2 regions of the Methylocystis sp. MJC1 genome follow, and region 2 is predicted to be linked to the other one. Evidence: predicted binding sites of a transcription regulator. Region 2 holds the regulator's gene; the other holds the start of a gene.
The links. The regulator PhoB, encoded in region 2, activates phosphate uptake and scavenging genes when phosphate is short. The targets are predictions, from matches to a motif close to TGTCATNNANCTGTCAT.

Region 1 (7,332 bases), 2.0 Mb from region 2:
AACCGCGAACAGAAAAAACCGAAGAAGGCAAAATCCAAGAGTGCGCCTGTTACGCCGGCCTCGGTGTGGGCCACAGTCGAGAAGGAGCGCGGTGACGGCCTCAGCAAGAAATGACGGCTCTGACCATCAAGAAACCGCCCCGACCGTGGATGTATCGGCGGGGCTTTGGCTTTCCTTCCTTACCGTCGCCGCGTCTGCGGCCTTACCCCCAAATACCTCGGGCGGGTGAATCGACGGCGGCGCTAATGGCCGCCCAGAGGATCCCGGTCACTCGGACAAGCGGGGGCATTAGGTTACCCATTGCATACCCTGGGACCGCGATCCCGCGAAACCCGGGGCACGAAAGTTCAGCGTTGGTCTTCGATTTTTCGTTGGCAGGAGTGGAGGGGCTCGAACCCCCAACCCCCGGTTTTGGAGACCGGTGCTCTACCAGTTGAGCTACACTCCTGCGTGCGCCAGTCGGCGCGCGCCTCTCATGCCGCAACAGCGCCGCCGACGCAAGCGTGTTTTGATCCTGCGATCAGGAATTTCCGCCCGGGAGCAGGGTGACGGCCCGGCGGTTCTGCGACCAGCAAGAGATATCGTCGCAAACCGCGACGGGGCGCTCCTTGCCGTAGCTCACTGTGCGGATGCGCGAGGCGGCGACGCCGCGCGAGATCAGATAGTTCTTGGCGACCTCGGCGCGGCGGGCGCCCAGCGCGAAATTATATTCGCGCGTGCCGCGCTCGTCGGCGTGGCCTTCCACGGCAAAGCTGTAGCGGCCGTAACGATTGAGCCATTCGGCCTGACGATCGAGCGTGGATTGGGCCGTTGCGGTCAGATCGGTCGAATCCGTCTCGAAGAAGATGCGATCGCCGACATTGGTCGCAAAGTCCTGCGCGCTGCCCGGGGTCGCGACGCCGCCGCGTGAAATCCCGCCGCGGCCGCCGCCCGCGCCCCCCGCGAGGTCGGCGCCCGCCTCGTCCGCCGCATTTTTCGCGCAGGCCGCCATGGCCAGGGCCGCCGTCACGGCGACAGCGAATTTGGCGCAGCGGGCGCCAGCGGAAAGGATCATCGAGGAACTCCTGTTACGGTAAACCAACTGCGGATAGTGCTAGTCCCGCATGGTTAAGCGAAGGTTCCGGCAACCTTAATCGAAGGTGTGGAAATCCCGTGGCATTCGATCGAATTCCGCTCATCCTTACTAAAAGGTTAAATGGTTAACGAAATATGAACGGCCGCGCTCGGGCTCGCGGGGGCTTACGGCCCTCTTGCGCCTCCTCTTGGGGGCGACAAAGTCACAGTGACTTTTGTCAAAAAAGCTCAGTGTCCCTGTCAAGAATCCGCCATCGTTCTTGCCGGCGGCCCCGGCCTGACTATCATTATCGCTCGGCGGCGAGTCGGGAGGACAAGATGAATGAGGGAATAGCGCCGTTTTTCACGCCGCTCACCCTGATCCTGGGCGGCGGTTTGGTCGTTATCGGCGTTTTTTCGCTCTTCGATGTCCATTTCCTGAAGTCCAAGACACAGGAAAGGCTCGCCCTTGTTTTCGGCCTCGTCTTCATTCTCGCGACGGAAGCGATGTTCGTCACGAGCGACATCAGCGGACGCTATTTCGAGGGACAGAAGATCGACGTTACGGACTGTGAGTTCCAGATCGAGCGCGATTATCCGCTGGAACGGCGCGACAATCCCCGGCTGATCCACCAAAAGATCAGAGCTTGCATGGATACACTCGGCTACGACTGGACCGACGTCCATGAGCATTGCCGGGAGGCCAAGGTTTCCACCAATGTCTTCTGCTATTTGCCGCGGTCGGCCATGCAGCGCGAGATCGTCGCATTCCAGATGCGCTTCGAATAGCGGCGTTTGTCATTCCCGGCGGGCTGAAAGACCGATCGGGAATCCAGAACCAAAACAACGTGTTTTTGCTCTGGATTCCCGATCGCTCGCTTCGCGAGCGTCGGGAATGACAATGGACGCATGCATTTCAGTTTAGAAGAGCGAGCCCTGATCGCCGCCCGGCGTCTTGCGGGGTTTCTTCCGGACGGACGGCGTTGTCGTCGGCGCGTCGGCTTCCCCGGCACGCGCGGCGATACGGCCGTCGGCGAATTCGATGGTCAGCGCGGCGCCGACGGGGGCCCGCGAGACGCTACGGACAAGCGCGTCGGTCTCGTCGCGCACCAGCGCGAAGCCTCGCGCTAGCACGGCTTTGTGGCTGAGCGAATCCTGCAAACGCGCAAGGCGTTCAAGGCGCTCATTCTTGCGCGCGATCAGCGCCGCGACGGCATGCGGGAGCCTTGCGGCGGCGCTTTCCATGCGCCGCCTTGCGCCCTTGTTCTCATGCTGCGCCAGCGCCACTCGGGAGTCGAGGCCGGCCTTCAGCCGCGCGCCCAAGCCCCGGAGTTTCTCTTTCTGGCCCGCAAGCTCCGCCTGTGGCGAATGCCGGGACAGCACATGCGCCAGCCGCGCGAGCTGAAGGCGCCGGCCGTCCTGGCGCGCTCGCAGCGTCGCGCGCAGGCGCTCCGAGGCGCGATCGAGCCGCTGTCTCGGCGTCTGCAGCAGTTGCTCCGCCGTCGGCAGCAGGCGCGCGAAGGTCGCAAGCTGCATGCGGCGCTGCTCGACGGCCCGCGTCTTCGCCGCCGAGAGACGCCGCGCCCGCGCCGCGACATGCTCGGTCAGCTCGGCGCGGACAGGCACGGCCTTCTCGGCCGCGCCGGTGGGCGTCGGCGCGCGAAGATCGGCGACGAAATCGAGCAGCGTGGTGTCGGTCTCGTGGCCGATGGCGGAAACCAGTGGAATGCGGCTCGCCGCAGCGGCGCGCACGACGATTTCCTCGTTGAAGCTCCACAAATCCTCGAGCGAGCCGCCGCCGCGCGCGACGATGAGGACGTCCGGGCGCGGAACGGGGCCGTCAACCGGCAAGGCGTTGAAGCCGTCGATCGCCGCCGCCACTTCCGCCGCGGAGGTCTCGCCCTGCACGCGCACCGGCCAGACCAGCACATGGCGCGCAAAGCGGTCGTTCAGCCGGTGCAAAATGTCGCGAATGACCGCCCCCGTCGGCGAGGTCACCACGCCGACGACCTTGGGGAGAAAGGGCAGGGGACGTTTGCGCGATTCGTCGAAGAGCCCCTCGGATGCGAGCTTCTTGCGCCTCTCGTCGAGCAGCGCCATCAGCGCGCCGACGCCCGCAGGCTCCAGCGATTCGATGACGATCTGATAGGAGGATTTGCCGGGAAAAGTCGTGATGCGCCCGGTGGCGACGACTTCGAGGCCTTCCTGTGGCCGCGTGCGCAGGCGCAGGAAGGTCCCCTTCCAGATCACGGCGTCGAGCCGCGCGCCTTGGTCCTTCAGGCAGAAATAGGCGTGGCCGGAGGCGTGCGGGCCCCGATAGTTCGAGATTTCGCCGCGCACCCGCACCCGCCCGAACCGATCCTCGACCGTGCGCTTCAACGCATTGGCGAGTTCCGTGACGCTAATTTCCGGAGCATTGGTGAGGGGGCCGTCGGAGGCCGGGATGTCGGGATCGAGCATATCAGGAGTATAGCCATGTCCGCGGCGCGGCGCTCGAAAAGGAGCTTGCCGACATCGGGTAGCAGATAGCGCGCGCACTCTGATCGCCGAACTACCGGAGCTCGAACGCTCGACCGTCGCGAAATCGCCGCGCTTGCGGGCCTTGCGCCCTGGACGCGGCAGACAAGACACTCGTTTCAGGTGTGCAGTGAGACGAGCCTGAAGGCTCGTGGTCCATGCCGATAAAAAAGGCCCCGCCGCGGGAGCGAGGCCTCAAGTAGGCGATTACGCGCCGAAAAACGATAAGTTATTTTTCGAGCAATACGCGCTCAAATGCTCACGCTCTAAAAACACCCTTCGACTGTCTCAGTCGAAGACCGAGCCAAGTCCCACGCCGACGACGCCGACCATGACGGCGATCGGGAGGATGGCGTAATTTCCGAGCAAGATGGCGCCGATCGCGCCGCCAATCACGGCGCCGAGCAGGCCGCCAGCGATCTTGCCGGTATAGCTTTCTTTCTTTTCCGCCGTATCCGCGCCGGCGTTCCGCACCGTCTCATTCGACATGACATCCCCCGGACTGTTGGAATGGCGCGGTTTCTCGGACGACCGGAAAGCGCGCTCAGCCGCGCCGCATCGCCAGATTGCTAGCGCCGTCATGTGAGAGTGCGATGAGGATTTTGTGGAGCTGCGATGATCGTTCGATGAAAAGAACGTCACGCGCTGGTCGCCAAAGCTTCGCACGGCCGCGTAAGCTGCGCGCGGGTAAAGCCGCTTTTGGCAAGCTTGACAAAAACGGCCGGCGCTGAGCGCCGGCCGAAAATATTGAGCTTTTTATTGCTGCGGAGCAGGCTCTTCGGCCGGCGCGTCGGGAGCCTTTGGCTTGGCCTTCGGCTTGGGCTTGGGCTTCGCCTTGGGTTTCGGTTTCGCGTCGGCTTTAGGAGCGGCGGCTTCCGCCGCGGCAGGCGTCGCAGCGGCGGCAGGCTCGCTCGGGAGCGGCGCGGCGACGGGCTCGGGAGCCGGAGTCTCGGCCGCGGCGGGAGCGGGCTGCGGCTCCAACTGCGCGGGCGCCTCGGCGGCTGCGGGCGTCTCGGCGGGGACGGGGTCGGCCGCCGGGGCGGCGGAAACGTCCGGCTCCTTCGGCGCTTGCTCAGCCCCTGAGGCGGGCTCCGCAGGCGCTTCAGCCGGCGCTTCTCCGCTCTTCGGCGCCGTCAATTTTTCGATCGCCGCCCTGAGAGAGGCGACGCCCTCGCTCGGCGCCGCATAGACGCCGAGGCCGAAGCCGATCGCGCCTGCGACGAGAGCCGTCACAATGGTCGATAAAACACGCGCCATTCGATGCGTTCCTCCCCAAAATATCGGTGTGCTCTGCTACGGCGTGTTAAGCAGCATCCAGATACGTGTATTGGCGGATCGTAGCAATTCTGAGACTTTCTCAACAAGTCCGAAAACCATCTTGGGCCCTGCCGTCTCGCCCCGGAAAATTCTTTTCGCCTTGGATTTTCTTGCTTTTTGCGAGACGCAGCAGGTCACGCGCCCAATGGCGCTGGCCAAGACCCCCGCGCCAGCGCGGCGATTCCATCCGCTAAAAAGCGCTCTCAGGCGCGAATCAAAGCTCGACCTCATCCCTTTGACGTGGGGACGGCCCTGCGCGACAGTTACCTGTTCATAGCCATGAGCGGGCTAGGGAGGGAACGAGGAAATGAGGAAAGGATGCGCCGGCCTGTTGATGGCCGCGGGAGCGATGATCTGTTTCGGGCTGGGCGCCGCGCAGGCGCAGACCGCCATGCAACTCGCAGCGATGGAGAGCAAATTTGCCGCCGCCGACAAGGATGGCGACGGCAAGCTGACGGCGGAGGAGGCCAAGGCCGGCATGCCGCGCGTCTCCGCGAACTTCACCAAGATCGACAAGGGTCACAAAGGCTTTGTGACCCTGGAGGATATCAAGGATGCGATGGCCGTCATGATGGGCAAGTAGGGGCGGCCGATCGGCGCGCGGCTACAGCTATGCGCCGAATGATAACCGCCGGTCCTGTCTCACAGGCGTCATAACTTTACCCGAGGATGCCAGCGAAAAATTATGTCGGGCTCCGTTGCGCGCAGCATCGGGGCCCGTTTGCTGCAACCTCCCAGGGCACTGTCATGACGTCTCGTGTTGGAGTCCTTCCGGCAAAGGCCGCGGGGCTCGGAATCGGCGCACTTCTGGTTGGCGCGTTTGGCTTTGTGGCGACAGCGGCGGCCGTCGAGCTTCGCGGCGCCGGCGCGACCTTCCCAGCGCCGCTCTACAAGGCCTGGATCGAGCGCTTTCATAAAGAGCATGCCGGCGTCACGCTGCGTTACGAGCCAGTGGGCTCGGGCGAGGGCATTGCGCGCTTTACCGCCGGCGTCGTTGATTTCGCGGGAAGCGACGTCGCCGTTCCGACAACCAGCGAAGACCGCTCAGGCGGCGTCGGCGCACAGTTTCCTGTTACCGCCGGCATGGTGGCGCTCGCCTATAATCTGCCAGGCGTGGCGGGCCAGCTGAAACTGCCGCGAGACGTCTACGCGGATATTTTCCAGGGTAAAATCCGCCGTTGGGACGATCCCAGAATCGTGGCCGCCAATCCTCAGCTTCGTCTGCCGGCGCGCGACATCGCCGTGATCGCGCGTGAAGAGTCCAGCGGGACCACTTTCGCATTCACCAGCCATATCGCCACGATCAGCCCCTCCTGGGCCGAGAGCGGCATTGGCGTCGGCAAGAAGGCGTCCTGGCCGGCGTTCGTCGCCGCCGCCAAGGGGAATGAAGGCGTCGCTGCGCTCGTGAAGCGCCGGGAAGGCGCCATCGGCTACGTCGAATATGGCTATGCGAAGCGTGTCGGCCTTCCGGTGGCCGCGCTGGAGAATAAAGAGGGCAAGTTCGTCGCGCCGTCGCCAGAGGCCGGCGCCGCGGCGATCAACCAATCTTCCTATCTGGGGCTGGGAAATCTGAAGGCCTCGATTCTCGATCCCTCGAGCCCCGGCGCCTATCCGATCGTTTCCTACAGCTGGCTGATTTTGCATTGGGACTATCCGGCGGAGCAGCTGAGGACGGTCTCCGCTTTCGTTGATTTCATACTGGTCGACGGCCAGAAGATGGCCCTCGAGCTGGGCTATGTGCCCTTGCCGGCGCCTGTGGCCTACCGTGGCAAGGCCGTGCTTGCGCGCATCTTCCCAAGCGAAAGCGGGGAGGGCGCCGTCGCTTCTGCTGGCGCGCCCGCGGCGCCCAGCGCCTCGCCGGAGGGGGCGCTCGAAGAAAGCGCGCCGCCGGCGGCTTCGCCGCGCCTGCGCAGGGCCGTGCGTCCCTAGTGCGCATTCCGCAAAAGTTGCAGACTTTTGCGACAAGAATGCGCTCCGATAGATTGATTTTGCGCGAACGCTTATCGCTCGCACGATTCCACGCGAGCGGAAGCGCGCTAAGAGATAATCCCTTCGCCTCGCTTCATCGGCAGGCGCAAATAGGATCTGAGTAGCAGTTGCAGCTGCATGCGCCTTGGCGCTCGCCGCAAGACTGAGTATACAAATGACCGTTGCATTCGATCGAGCAGGACTGCTGCGCCACTTCCAGGCGCTGGCTATGGTTCGGCGTTGCGCGGTCTCCGCTCTGCAAAAAACCTGAAGATTTTTCGGCAGCGGAGCTGCTGGCCGTCAAAGAGACGATAAGCAAACCACTTACGATCAGCGATTTGAATGTCAGCATCTCGCCCTCCCTGAAGCTGTGCGTCATGCCAGGCGGCGATCTCGTATATAGGGCGCGCTATTGTTTGCCGATAACGCGCCTGCTCGCCGCTGCCTCGAAGCAACTCAGCTGATGCCCGATGAGGG
Region 2 (7,332 bases):
CGGCGAAAGGCGTCACGCGATCATCGCGCGCCTCTTTCGAAACCGCACGGCTCGGCGCCTCCTGCATCAATAAATTCCCGGCGCGAGGCACCAGGCGAGGACGCCCTTCTGGGCGTGGAGGCGGTTCTCGGCCTCGTCGAAAACCACCGATTGCGGTCCGTCCATGACCTCATCGGTCACTTCCTCGCCGCGATGGGCCGGCAGACAATGCATGAAGATCGCGTCCTTGGCGGCGGCGCGCATGAGTTTGGCGTCGACCTGATATGGCGCGAGAACCCGGCGACGGAAGTCCTCATCCTCATCGCCCATGGAGACCCAGCAATCGGTAATGACCGCCTGCGCGCCGGCGACGGCGGCGTGAGGGTCGGCCATGACGTTCATGGCGCAGCCGTTGGCCTTGGCCCAATCGAGGAGGGCTTGCGGCGGCGCGAGCTCGGGAGGGGTCGCGACATTGATCGTGAAACCGAAGCGCGCGGCGGCGTGCACCCAGCTCGCCAGCACATTGTTCGAGTCGCCGACCCAGGCGACCGTGCTTCCGTCGATGCGGCCGAGGCGCTCCTCAAAGGTCAGCAGATCGGCCATGATCTGGCAGGGATGCGAGAGCTTGGTCAGCCCGTTGATGACCGGCACGGTGGCGTGGCGGGCAAGCTCGGTCAAATCCTCGTGCGACAAAATGCGGATCATCACCGCGTCGACAAAGCGCGATAGAACGCGCGCCGTATCGGCGATGGTTTCGCCGCGGCCGAGCTGCATCTCGCCGCCGGTGAGCATGATCGTCTCGCCGCCGAGATCGCGCATGGCGATATCGAAAGAGACGCGCGTGCGGGTCGACGGCTTGTCGAAAACCATCGCCAGATATTTGCCGGCGAGCGGGCGCTCTGCGGGAGGCATGCCCTTCACGCGCTTGGCTTTGAGGGTTTTGGCAAGCTCGAGGATCTGGCGCAGCTCTTGGCCGGGAAGATCGCAGATATCCAGAAAATGACGCGGCCGCGTCATGGTGTGCGCGGTCATCATACCGCCCCCAATTGCTCGGCTTTCGCGGCGAAATGCGCGCAGGCCCGATCGAGGCGCTGAAATGCCTCCGATATGTGGCTCTCGTCGATAATGAGCGGCGGGAGCAGGCGAACGACATTATCCCCGGCGATTGGAAGGAGGAGCTCTTCCGTGCGCGCTGCGGCGGCGAATTCCCCATTGGGAACGCGCGTCTTGATGCCGAACATCAGCCCTTCGCCGCGAATGGCTTCGATCACGCGTGGATGGCGGTCGTGCAGCTCCGCGAGACGCTGGCGGAGATGGCCGCCCAACGCGGCGACGCGCGCGAGGAAGCCCTCGGCGAGAACGACGTCCAGCACGGCGCCGCCCACTGCGGTGGCGAGCGGATTGCCGCCGAAGGTCGAGCCATGCGTGCCTAGCGTCATGCCTTTGGCCGCCTCTCGCGTGGCGAGGCAAGCGCCGAGCGGGAAACCGCCGCCGAGACCCTTGGCCAGCGCGACGATATCTGGCGTGACGCCGGAGTGCTCGCAGGCCAGGAATTTTCCGGTGCGGCCGACGCCGCATTGAACTTCGTCCAGCACGAGCAGCAGGCCGCGCTCATCGCACAAAGTGCGAAGCTTTCGCAGGAATTCATGCGGGAAGACGCGCAGACCGCCCTCGCCCTGCACGGGTTCGAGCAGCACGCCCGCGGTTTCCTCGGTGATGGCGGCTTCGACAGCGGCGAGATCATCGAAGGGGACCTGGTCGAAGCCGTCGAGCGGCGGACCGAAGCCTTCGAGATATTTCGGATTGCCGCCGGCGGCGATGGTCGCGAGCGTGCGTCCGTGAAAGGCGCCCTCGAAGGTAATGAGGCGGTAGCGCTCCGGCTGGCCATTCGCCGCATGATATTTGCGGGCGGTTTTGATGGCGCATTCCACGGCTTCGGCGCCAGAATTCACGAAGAACACCGTGTCGGCGAAGGTCGCCGCTACGAGACGCTCGGCAAGCGCTTCGGCCTGGGGAATGCGGAAGAGATTGGAGACGTGCCACGGCTTTTCGGCGGCGGCCTTGAGGGTCTCGACAAGATGCGGATGCTCATGGCCGAGCGACAGCACCGCCACGCCCGAAGCAAAATCGAGATAGCGGTCGCCGTTTTCTGTAAAGAGCCATGCGCCTTCGCCCCGAGAAAAGGCGATGTCGGCTCGCGCATAAGTCGGATAGAGCGCAGAAGTCAAAATCATGCTCCAAGCCAACAGATCCGCCGCTTTGGCGGTTGGGCCAAAAAACAAAGCGCCGCCCTTTCGGGGCGGCATTTTGAGAAGTCGATTTTATGCGGGCGCGCTGTTTCGGTCAAATCCTAACGTCGTGGCCAACTTGGCGGCCGCGCCGAGACGCCTTTCATTTGACGTTTGGCAGGCGGTGAGTCGCCACGGCAACACTGTCGGGGAAATGCGCTCAGAAAGGCTGTGTAGAACGCCCCGTCCTGCTTGCCAGCGACTCTTGCCCGTGATTCAAAGGTTTTGTTAAGTTTTTCTCGCCGGGTCGGTCGCGTTGTTTCCGCCTGGCGCTTCTCGAGTTTCGGTGCGCGCGACGTCGCCGCTGGTTGGGTCCAGCGCAGCGAGAGTTGGTGGATTCTGTCCGGTTGCGCGCTCGAACCGGCCGCTTGGAGGTCAAAATGTCTTGGACCGATGAACGCGTCGACCTGTTGCGTAAGCTTTGGAGCGACGGTCTCAGCGCGAGTCAGGTGGCTGCCGAACTTGGCCCCGGCATCACGCGCAATGCGGTGATCGGCAAGATCCACCGTCTTGGCCTCGCCGAACGGGCGAAGACGGCCAATGCGCCGCGTCCGCGCGCCGCCAAGGCGGCCCCTCGGCAGGCGGCGGTTTCCGCCCCCGCCGCATCTGCGCCTCGCGTCGGTGGACACGCCGTGCTCGGTAATGTCGCGCTTGCGTTTACACCCGAGACGGTCGTGGTTGCGCGCGTGACGCCGAATGAGGAGGTCGTCATCCCGATGTCGGAGCGCGTGACGCTGATGGAGCTGCGCGAGTCCATGTGCCGTTGGCCGATGGGCGATCCGACGACGCCGGACTTCCGCTTCTGCGGCGGCAAGTCGCCGATCGGCGGCGGCCCTTACTGCGCGCATCACGCCCGTATCGCCTATCAGCCGGCGCAGGATCGCCGTCGCGCCCGCGAGCAGCTCAGAGCGCCGCGCTACGCTTAAATGAAATCGGCCGCGGGGGTAACGCGGCCGAAGGTCAGTCTCGACCAAAGGTCTCGTCGAAAGAATAGCCGGAGCCGCGCACAGTGCGGATCGGGTCTTTTTCCCGGCCGCGGATGAGCGCCTTGCGAAGCCGTCCGACATGCACGTCCACCGTGCGCTCGTCGATCTCCGCCGACATGCCCCAGACGCTGTCGAGGAGCTGGGCGCGCGTGAAAACGCGGCCGGGCTTCTCCATGAAATATTCGAGCAGCCGGAACTCGGTCGGGCCCAGGTGGATTTCCCGGCCCGAGCGGCGCACGCGACGCGTCTCGCGGTCGAGGTCGATATCGCCCAGCGTCAGCTTTGAGGCGACGCGCTCCGGCCGGGCGCGACGCAGCAAAGCGCGCACGCGCGCCATCAGCTCCGGGGTCGAGAAGGGCTTGACCACATAGTCGTCGGCGCCGACCGAAAGCCCGCGCACGCGCTCGGCCTCCTCGCCGCGCGCGGTCAGCATGATGATCGGCATGTCGCGGGCGGTGTCGCGCGCGCGCAGGCGGCGGCAGATTTCGAGGCCCGAGACGCCGGGCAGCATCCAGTCGAGCAGCATCAGGTCCGGCGGCGATTCCGCGATGCGCAGCTCCGCTTCGTCGCCATTATCGACGTGCTCGACCTGATAGCCTTCCGCCTCCAGATTATAAACCAGCAGCGTCGCCAGCGGGATCTCGTCCTCGACGACGAGAATCCTGGGGGCGCGGTCGCTCTTGCCGTCCCGGGTGATGGTCGGCGCGGTCGTCGTCTCACTCATGCGATGCTTCGCTCTCTGCGCTCAAAACGCCCGACCGTGCTTTGGGGCGCTCGAGCGGCATGGATTCGCCTGTCACGAGATAGACGATGGTCTCGGCGATATTGGTCGTGTGGTCGCCGATGCGTTCGAGGTTCTTCGAGCAGAACAGAAGATGCGTGCAGAACGAGATGTTGCGCGGATCTTCCATCATGAAGGTGAGAAGATCGCGAAACACCGAGTCTTCCAGCGCGTCGAGATCGGCGTCGTTCATCCAGACGGTGCGGGCGCGTTCTTCGTCACGCAGCGCATAGGCGTCGAGCGCGTCCTTAAGCTGCGTCGCCGCGATTTCATGCATCGACTTCAAGCCGACGATGGCGCGGGGCAAACGGGCCTCGGAGGCGATCTTCAGGGTGCGCTTGGCGATATTCTTGGCGAGGTCGCCGATCCGCTCGATGTCGCCGGAGATGCGGATTGCGGCGATGCATTCGCGTAGATCGACCGCCAGCGGCTGCCGGCGGGCGATGGTCATCACGGCGTTTTCCTCGATCTCGCGCTGGAGCGCGTCGAGCCGCGCGTCGCTTGCGACGACCTGCTTTGCGAGCTCGAGGTCGAGGTTGGACAATGCGTCCATCGCCTCGGCGAGCATTTTCTCCGCAACGCCGCCCATCTCGGAGATGCGACGTCCCAGCGCCTCGAGATCGCGGTCATAGGACTTGACGGTATGGTCAGTCATCGCTCGTTCCTTAAATGGGATTCAGCCGAAGCGGCCGGTGATGTAGTCCTGCGTGCGCTTTTCTCTCGGCCGGTTGAAGACGTCGTCGGTGTCGGCGAATTCGATGAGCTCGCCCAGATACATGAAAGCGGTGTAGTCGGAGACGCGCACCGCCTGCTGCATATTATGGGTCACGATCGCGATCGTGTATTGCGAGGAAAGCTCCTCGATCAGCTCTTCGACCTTCGCCGTCGAGATCGGGTCGAGAGCGGAGCAGGGCTCGTCGAAGAGCATGACCTCGGGCTGCACGGCGACGCTGCGGGCGATGCATAGGCGTTGCTGCTGGCCGCCGGAAAGGCCGAGCCCGCTCGCCTGCAGCTTGTCCTTCACCTCGTCCCAGAGCGCCGCGCCGCGCAAAGCCTCTTCGACGCGGATGTCCATATCGGCGCGCGACAATTTCTCGTAGAGGCGGATGCCGAAAGCGACGTTCTCATAGATCGACATGGGGAAGGGCGTCGGCTTTTGGAAGATCATGCCGACGCGGGCGCGCAGGGCGTTGAGGTCGATCGCCGGATCGAGGATGTTCTCGCCGTCGAGCAGCACCTCGCCTTCGGCGCGCTGACCCGGATACAGGTCGTACATGCGGTTGAGCACGCGCAGCAGGGTGGACTTGCCGCAGCCCGACGGGCCAATGAAGGCCGTCACCTTATGGCTGTGCAGCGGCAGCGAGACGGATTTGAGCGCGCGCGTCGAACCGTAATAGAAATCGAGGCTGCGCACCGAGATCTTGGTGGCGGACTGGTTCACCTGAGCGAGGGCGTTCATTTCGATTTTCTCCGGCCGGCGCTCAGCGCGCGGGCAGTGATCGACAGGGCGAGAACGGCGAGGGTGATCAACAGGGCGCCCGTCCAGGCGAGCTGCTGCCAATCTTTGTAGGGCGACAAGGCGAACTGGAAGATGACGACCGGCAAGCTCGCCATCGGCGCGTTGAGGTCGGTGCTCCAGAATTGGTTGTTGAGCGCCGTGAAGAGCAGCGGCGCGGTTTCGCCCGAGACGCGCGCCACAGCGAGCAGAATGCCCGTGACGAGTCCGGCCTTGGCGGCGCGATAGGCCACCTTGCCGATGACGAGCGCGCGCGGCGCGCCGAGCGCGGCGGCGGCTTCGCGCATCGAGCCGGGCACGAGCAGCAGCATGTCTTCGGTCGTGCGCAGGACGACCGGGACGACGAGCAGGGCGAGGGCGACGGCGCCGGAGATGCCGGAGAAATGCCCCATGGGCCCGACGAGCAGCGTGTAGACGAAAAGGCCGATGACGATCGACGGCGCGCTCAGCAGGATGTCGTTGATGAAGCGCACGACGGCGGTCAGCTTCGAATAGCGGCCGTATTCCGCCATATAGGTGCCGGCCAGCATGCCGAGCGGCGCGCCGATGGCGACGCCGATCACGGTCATCACGAGCGAGCCGGCGATGGCGTTCACGAGGCCGCCTTGGCTGCCGGGCGGCGGCGTCGTTTGGGTGAAGACGGCGGGCGAAAGGCCGCGAAGGCCTTCATAGAGAAGCGCAACGAGGATCAGCAACAGCCAGGTCAGGCCGAAGATCGCGGCGCCCCAGGCGAGGGTCGTCGCCAGTGAATTGCGCCGGCGGCGGGTGGCGTAGAGCGACATGGCGCGGGCTCCTTAAGCCGACTTCCGCTCGATGCGCATCAGCATGTAACGCGCGATCGCCAGAACGATGAAGGTGATGACGAAGAGGATCAGGCCGAGCTCGATGAGGGCCGATGTGTAAACATCGCCGACGGCCTCGGTGAATTCATTGGCGATGGTCGCCGAGATGGTCGTGCCGGGCGCGAATAGCGAGGGCGAGATTTTATGCGCATTGCCGATGACGAAGGTGACCGCCATCGTTTCGCCCAGCGCGCGGCCGAGACCCAGCATGATGCCGCCGATGACCCCGACGCGCGTGTAGGGCAGAACCACATAGCGCATCAATTCCCATGTCGTGCAGCCAACGCCGATCGCCGCTTCCTTGAGGACCGGCGGAACGGTTTCGAAGACGTCGCGCGAGATGGAGGCGATGAAGGGCAGCACCATGATGGCGAGAATGAAGCCGGCGGTCAGCATGCCGATGCCATAAGGCGGGCCGGCGAAGATCGAGGACAGCACGGGCACGTCGCCGAAGAGCGAGATCAAGCCGGGCTGCACATGGGTCTGAATGAAAGGCGCGAAGACGAAGAGGCCCCAGATGCCGTAGATGATCGACGGGATGCCGGCCAGAAGCTCGATGGCGACGCCGATCGGCCGGCGCAACGCATGCGGGCAGAGCTCGGTCAGGAAAGTCGCAATGCCGATGCCGACCGGGACGGCGATGAGCATGGCGACGAGCGAGGTCACGATCGTGCCGAAGATCGCCGGCAAGGCGCCGAAATTCTCGGTGACGGGGTTCCACGCCTGCGAGATCAGGAAACCGGGGCCAAAGGCCTTGATCGCCGGCAGAGAGCCGTGAACCAGCGAGACGATGACGCCGCTGAGAATGACCAGGACGATGACCGCGGCGGCGCGCGTCACCTGGAAAAAGATTCGGTCTAGCAACGCAATGCTTGAAAGCGCTTTTGTGCGGTCGACGACCGCTGGACGAGGCACAGCGCTCTCCATTGCTAGCTCCGAC

Region 1: the regulator PhoB is predicted to act here: its motif matches at 5,526-5,542, upstream of pstS (phosphate ABC transporter substrate-binding protein PstS).

Annotation. Positions count from the first base shown of each region.
Region 1 covers NZ_CP107558.1:2,112,291-2,119,622, reverse strand. The annotation lists gene OGR47_RS10350 (hypothetical protein) at 1-114, shown strand, start outside; tRNA gene OGR47_RS10345 (tRNA-Trp) at 373-448, opposite strand; gene pal (peptidoglycan-associated lipoprotein Pal) at 521-1,054, opposite strand; gene OGR47_RS10335 (hypothetical protein) at 1,393-1,842, shown strand; gene xseA (exodeoxyribonuclease VII large subunit) at 1,975-3,513, opposite strand; partial or broken gene OGR47_RS21870 (IS110 family transposase) at 3,584-3,678, shown strand; gene OGR47_RS10325 (hypothetical protein) at 3,859-4,059, opposite strand; gene OGR47_RS10320 (hypothetical protein) at 4,327-4,827, opposite strand; gene OGR47_RS10315 (hypothetical protein) at 5,195-5,470, shown strand; gene pstS (phosphate ABC transporter substrate-binding protein PstS) at 5,635-6,816, shown strand; gene OGR47_RS10305 (hypothetical protein) at 6,950-7,207, opposite strand.
Region 2 covers NZ_CP107558.1:152,273-159,604, forward strand. The annotation lists gene OGR47_RS00735 (Hsp33 family molecular chaperone) at 1-67, opposite strand, end outside; gene argF (ornithine carbamoyltransferase) at 67-1,011, opposite strand; gene OGR47_RS00745 (aspartate aminotransferase family protein) at 1,011-2,207, opposite strand; gene OGR47_RS00750 (GcrA family cell cycle regulator) at 2,648-3,193, shown strand; gene phoB (phosphate regulon transcriptional regulator PhoB) at 3,228-3,977, opposite strand; gene phoU (phosphate signaling complex protein PhoU) at 3,970-4,689, opposite strand; gene pstB (phosphate ABC transporter ATP-binding protein PstB) at 4,711-5,493, opposite strand; gene pstA (phosphate ABC transporter permease PstA) at 5,490-6,332, opposite strand; gene pstC (phosphate ABC transporter permease subunit PstC) at 6,345-7,332, opposite strand, start outside.